2 linked regions of the Shumkonia mesophila genome follow. Each later gene encodes a partner of the first gene's protein in a complex. Links are inferred from orthologs where the notes say so. Each region holds a gene or a part of one and is shown on either strand. Other genes may lie near its edges.

Region 1 (3,199 bases):
AGCAGTGTGTTGCATCGTCACCGAGGGGGTATATAAGGAAGGCGACCCCCCCGGACCATAGACGATTCTGAAAAGCAGCTATGCGGGATCCGCATAGCTGGGCGAGTTTGGCGGCCCCAAAAGCCGTCATTCCGTGTCTTTCATGCCTTCCTCGGCGATCCGGCTGACCAAGTAGTCCCGGAACACGGCAATGCGCATGGAATGGCGCAATTCCTCGGGGTACACGAAGTAGGCGTCGATGGTGGGGGCGTGCAGTTCCGGCAAGACCTCGACCAGCTCCGGGGATTCCCGCTTGATGTATTCGGGCAGTGCGGCGATGCCGAGGCCGCTTTGCACGGCGCGGAAAATACCATAGGTGCTGTTGACGCGCAGAACCGGTCGCCGGCGCTTGCCCGGCTGGGTGCCGACTTCGAGCAGCCAATCGAGGTTGGGCACCGGCGGCGTCGCGTCGTCGCCATAGACGATGATCTTGTGCTCGTCGAGGTCGCGCGGCGTCTTCGGGGCCGGATGGTCCTTCAGGTAGCGGGGCGACGCCAGGATGCGATAGCCGATGCGCATGAGGTTGAGCTTGACGAGATCCGGCTGGCGCGGCGACATCAGGCGGATGGCGGCGTCGGCCTCGCGCATCGAGAGGTCGAGCTCGGTGTCGGCCAGCACCAGCGAGATGTCCATTTCCGGGTAGAGTTCCAGAAAGTCCTTGAGCCGGGGCGTCAGCCAGATGGAGCCAAAGGCGACCGTCGCCGTCACCCTAAGCAGGCCTTGCGGCCGTTCGCGGCTTTCGCGGATGCGCGCCGTCGTCATCGACAGCTTGGCGAACATTTCGCGCGCCGTGCGGTGCAAAAGCTCGCCCTGCTCGGTGAGGATGAGGCCACGCGCATGGCGGTGGAACAGCGGGACATGCAGGCTTTCCTCCAGCGCGCTGATCTGGCGGCTGACCGCCGACTGGCTCAGGTTCAGCGCCTCGCCAGCGTGCGTGAAGCTGCCGGCTTCGGCCACCGCGTGAAAGATCCGAAGTTTGTCCCAGTCCATGGCGATTCCCGCTTTGGCGTCCTTCCCCGCTCCCTGCCGCGGCGTCGCCGCCCGTTGGCTGTCATGGTCGATTCGGGCGATTTTTTGGGGCGCGTCCACTTAGGCTTCGTTCTCCGCCAGTATTTCATTCTCCGCCAGGAAACGTTCCGCGTCGAGGGCGCTCATGCAGCCGGTGCCGGCGGCGGTGATGGCCTGGCGGTAGATGTGATCCTGCACGTCGCCGGCGGCGAACACCCCCGGCACGCTGGTCGCCACGCCGCCCGGCGTGGTTTTGATATAGCCCTCGCCATCCAACGCCAGTTGCCCGGCGAACAGCTCGGTGTTGGGGGTGTGGCCGATGGCGATGAAGACGCCTTCCAGCCGAAGCTGGCGGATGGCGCCGGTTTTCACGTCGCGCAGGCGAAGGCCGGTGACGCCGGGCGGATTGGCCGCGCCCAGCACCTCGTCGATGACGCTGTTCCACACCATCTCGACCTTGGGGTTCTTCCGCAGGCGTTCCTGCAGCGTCTTTTCGGCACGCAGTTCGTCGCGCCGATGGATGACGTAAACCTTGGAGGCGTGATTGGTCAGGTACAGCGCCTCGGTCGCCGCCGTATTGCCGCCGCCGACCACCGCCACCTCGCGGTTGCGAAAGAAAAAGCCGTCGCAGGTGGCGCAGGCCGAAACGCCGAAGCCCATGAACTTCTTCTCGCTCTCCAGCCCCAGCCAGCGGGCGGAAGCGCCGGTGGCGATGATCAGCGTTTCGCCGACATAGCGATTGCCGGAATCGCCGATAAGCGTGAAGGGCCGGCGGCCGAGGTCGACCTTGACGATCAGATCGTCGATCAGGGTGGCGCCGACGTTTTCCACCTGCTGGCGCATCTGCTCCATCAGCCACGGCCCCTGGATGGGCTCGGGAAAGCCGGGGAAGTTCTCGACCTCGGTGGTGATGGTCAGCTGGCCGCCCGGCTGCATGCCCTTGATCAGGATGGGCGCCAGATTGGCCCGCGTCGCATAGAGCGCGGCGGTGTAGCCGGCGGCGCCGGAGCCGACGATCAGAACCTTGGTCTTATGGGTGGTGGGCATGACTCGGTGGGTTCCTTGCGGCGAACGAACGATCGACATTCCGCCAGCGTCACCGTCAGGATAAAAACCGGATCGGCAAGACGCAAGCGAAGGCTCTATGACTTTAAACCGCCTTGCGAAAAATGTCGTGACTTCCATCTTGGCGGGACGCCGACACCATTGTAATATAATTTCAACCATGGAGGCGAGACCGCATGAAGAGTAAAGGGGCCCGCATTAAGCTCGACGACATCGACCGCCGGATTCTGCGCGATTTGCAGGACAACGGCCGGATCACCAACGTGGAACTGGCCCGGCGGGCCGGCATCTCGGCCCCGCCCTGCCTGCGTCGGGTGCGGGTTCTCGAAGATGCCGGGTACATCCGCGGCTATCACGCCGACCTCGAGCCCAAGGCGCTGGGTTTCAACGTCATGGTGTTCGCCCAGGTCGGCCTGGAAAGCCAAGCGGAAGCCGACCTCGAGGCGTTCGAGCAGTTGGTCCACCAGTGGCCGCAGGTGCGCGAGTGCTTCATGCTGGCCGGCGAGGCCGATTTCCTGCTCAAGGTGGTGGCCGAGGACTGGGACGACTACCAGAACTTCCTGACCACCAAGCTGACGTCGGCGCCCAACGTCAGCCACGTGAAATCGGCGCTGTCCATCCGCCAGTCCAAGTTCCAGGCCGGCGTGCCGATCTGACGGCGCGGCGCCGGATGACGAACGGCCCGCCACTTGGCGGGCCGCTTTTGTCATGCGTCCGGCGTTGCCCGTTCAGCCGAAGCGGACGCCGAGAATCTCGTAGGAGCGCGGGCCGCTCGGCGCGTTGACCTCGACGATGTCGCCCTTCTGCTTGCCGATCAGGGCGCGGGCCAAGGGCGAGGTCACCGAGATGCGGCCCTTCGAGACGTCGGCCTCGTGGCTGCCGACGATCTGGAAGGTGTTCTCCTCCTCGGTCTCCTCGTCCACCAGGTTGACCCGGGCGCCGAAGCGCACCGTGCTGCCGGTGAGCTTGCTGGGATCGATGACCTCGGCGCGGCTGATGATGTCCTCGATCTCGGCCAGCCGGCCCTCGACGAAGCTCTGGCGTTCGCGTGCCGCATGGTACTCGGCGTTTTCCGACAGGTCGCCGT
Region 2 (3,072 bases), 580 kb from region 1 along the record:
GAAGGCCGGCGTTCCCTGCCTGACGGCGGCGCAGGGCCGCAAGGTGGCCCGCGTGCTGGAACGGCGGGCCGCGGCGCTGGGTACGCCGCTGGTGAAAGAGGGGGCGGACTGGTTCGTGCTCGGCCGCGGCGAGGGGGTGCTCTTCTGCGAGGGCGACCGTTCGCTGGCGTTGCCCCGCCCCGGGTTGCCCGGCAAGCACCAGGTGCATAACGCCGGGCTGGCGGTAGCCTGCGCCCGACGGATGGCGGGATTTTCCATCCCCGAGGCGGCCATCGCCGCCGGCCTCGGCGCCGTCGAATGGCCGGCCCGCCTGCAACGCCTGACGAAGGGGTCGCTCCCCGCCTTGCTGCCCGAGGGCTGGGAACTGTGGCTGGACGGCGGCCACAATCCGGGGGCCGGCCGCGTGCTGGCCGAGCATTTCCGCCACTGGCGGGACCGCCCGCTGCACCTGGTATTCGGCATGCTCACCACCAAGGACCCGATCGGCTATCTGAAGCCGCTGGCCCCGGCGGTGACCCGGCTGCGCGCCGTCGCCATTCCCGGCGAGGCCAATTCGCTGGCGGCCGAGCAGGCGGCCGGGGCCGCCTCATCGGTGGCCATCGCGGCGGCGGCGGCGCCTTCCGTCGAGGCGGCGATCCGCCAGCTGGTCGAGGCCGATGCGCGCCCGGGGCGCATTCTCATCTGCGGTTCCCTATATCTTGCCGGAACGGTCCTTCGGGACAACGCCTGAGCGGAGACCCATTGCATCCGATGACGATAACGCTGATCACGCGCCGCCTGCACCTGCGGCCGCTGGAACCGACCGACGCCCGGCATTTCGCCCGCCTGTTCGGCGAGGACAGCGATGCCATCGCCATGACCGCCACCCTGCCCGATCCGTGCACCGTCGAAGAGGCCGGGAAATGGATCGCCAGAAGGATGCGCGATTCGCACGGCTTCGCCATCTGCCGGGCCGGCGACGGGGTATTCGTCGGGGCCATCGGCTTTGGCGAGGTGCTGGATCGCATCGAGATGGGCTATGGCATCGGCCGCCCGTTCTGGGGCAACGGGTTCGCCACCGAGGCGGTCCGCGAGGCGGTCCGCCATGCTAAGGCCGTCGGCGTCGGCGCGCTCGAGGCCTGCACCTTTCCCAGCAATCCGGCCTCGGCCCGCGTGCTCGAAAAAAACGGCTTCAAGAACATGGGCCGGATCACCCGCAACTATCCCCTGCGCGGCGGCCAGCGCGCGGTTTTTCGCCACGTCCTCGATCTGACCGGTCAGCCGAAACCCTAAGATTCGCCCGCAAACGCGAAGCCCCGCCGGATGGCGGGGCTTCGGACTTGCTTGCAGGAAGGGGAGCCGTCAGATGACCGACTCGACCCATTCCACCAGCTTGCTCTTGGGCAGGGCGCCGACCTTGGTGCCGGCGACTTGGCCGTCCTTGAAGATCATCAGGGTGGGGATCCCGCGCACCCCATAGTGCGAGGGCGTCGCCGGGTTCTGATCGATATTGATCTTGGCGACGGTCATGCGGTCGCTCATCTCGGTGGACAACTCCTCCAGCGAGGGGGCGATCTGCTTGCACGGACCGCACCATTCCGCCCAAAAGTCCACCAGAACCGGCTTCGACGACTGCAGGACATCGGTCTTAAACGAACCGTCGGTCACGTTCTTTGGCATCTATCCATTCCCATCAGGAGTTCTCGAACTTCTTGTATTGTCCCCCTGCGAACCTTGCCCCGCCCGAGGTTCGCCCGGCCCTGAATCTAGAGACCGGCCCCCGGACCGTCAAGGCGCGTGCGCATCGAGCAGGGCGTCGGGGAGCGGCATCAGGCGGGGTCCGTCGGTCCACAGAAGCGCGCAGCGGATGGGACGGTCGGGGTAGATCCGGCCGAGCGCTTGGCGATAGGCTGCCATCTGCCGAAGATAGATCGCCGGCACCGCCGCGACGTCGGCCGGCGGCGGCCGGTTGGTTTTGAAGTCGACGACCAGGACGGCCTCGGGCGTCACCACCAGACGGTCCACCTGGGCCGAGATGGTCCGGTCGCCGACGGTGCCGACCAGGGGCACCTCGGCCCGCCCGGCCGGGCCGAAGATGCCGCCGAATTCCGGATGCTCCAACACGGCCAGCGTTTCCGCCGCGATGGCCGCCTGCGTCGTCGGGTCGAGGCCGTGCACGCGCCGGGCCAGGAAGGCGGCGGCGGCGGCCGGACGCGCCGGCGGCGCCACCTGCGGCAGGGTCTGCAGCAGGGCGTGGATCAGACGGCCGCGCCGAAAGCGCAGGCCGTCGTCGCCTCCCAGCGGCGAGACCACCGGCGGTTCCTCGCCGTCGGGGTGGGACGGCGTGAGCGGACGCGGCGGGTCGGCCTCGGGCGGCGGCGGCCGAAGGACCCAGGCCGGGGGCGGGCCGGCGTCGGCGGGACGGGCCGCCGCCTCGTCGCGGCCGACGAGCGCCGCCGTCTGCGGGTCCGAAACCCGCCAGCCGGGCTCCTCGAAACCGACGTCGACGGCTTCGGCCTTTTCCTTCAGCGCCGCCACGATGCGGTCGTACCAGCAGCCCTCGCCGCGACCGCGCGTGGTCTCCCAGCCGCAAACGTAAAGCCGGTCGCGGGCCCGCGTCATCGCCACGTAGAACAGCCGGCGGTATTCCTCCGCCTGACGCCGGCGGGCCGCCTCGCGCAGCGCCCGGCAGGTGGTTTCCTCGTTGGCCCGGAAGGCCGGCCACAGGGCGGCCGGCGGCTCGGCCTCGTGCCACAGCACGCGGGCGTCGAGCCGGGGATCGGGAACGGTGCAGGTGTCGGGCAGGAACACCACGTTGGCCTGCAGGCCCTTGGCGCCGTGCACCGTCATCACCCGCACTTCGCCGCGTCCGTGTTCGAGGTCGCGCTTGATCTCGGTCCTGCCGGCTTCCAGCCAGTGCAGGAAGCCCTGCAACGAGGGCACGTGGTCGCGCTCGTACATCTGGGCCAGGGCAAGGAACTCGTCCAGGGGATCGCCGGCGTCGACGCCGAGCCGGCCGAGGATGTGCTGCCGGCCGCCGCCCGGCCCCAGCACGTCGGAAAAGAACTCGAACGGCGGCGCGAAGTCGGCTCG

The links.
Region 2: the proteins of trxB (region 1) and trxA are in contact, whole or in part, in a crystal structure (PDB 1F6M), measured with the Escherichia coli proteins. The link is inferred for Shumkonia mesophila from one-to-one orthologs.

The regions. Positions count from the first base shown.
Region 1 is NZ_JAOTID010000001.1:137,331-140,529, reverse strand. What follows is about bases 112-2,995. They hold trxB (thioredoxin-disulfide reductase), read right to left. Parts: upstream 2,095-2,995; coding sequence 1,129-2,094; downstream 112-1,128. Other genes in these bases: greA (transcription elongation factor GreA), read right to left, coding at 2,841-2,995; ODR01_RS00615 (Lrp/AsnC family transcriptional regulator), read left to right, coding at 2,289-2,768; ODR01_RS00625 (LysR family transcriptional regulator), read right to left, coding at 127-1,029. In the rest of the region: more of greA, read right to left, coding at 2,996-3,199.
Region 2 is NZ_JAOTID010000001.1:714,021-717,092, forward strand. The notes cover bases 1-2,757. They hold trxA (thioredoxin TrxA), read right to left. Parts: upstream 1,660-2,757; coding sequence 1,342-1,659; downstream 1-1,341. Other genes in these bases: ODR01_RS03245 (bifunctional folylpolyglutamate synthase/dihydrofolate synthase), read left to right, coding at 1-730; ODR01_RS03250 (GNAT family N-acetyltransferase), read left to right, coding at 751-1,272; addA (double-strand break repair helicase AddA), read right to left, coding at 1,768-2,757. In the rest of the region: more of addA, read right to left, coding at 2,758-3,072. UniProt on the Escherichia coli protein: Participates in various redox reactions through the reversible oxidation of its active center dithiol to a disulfide and catalyzes dithiol-disulfide exchange reactions.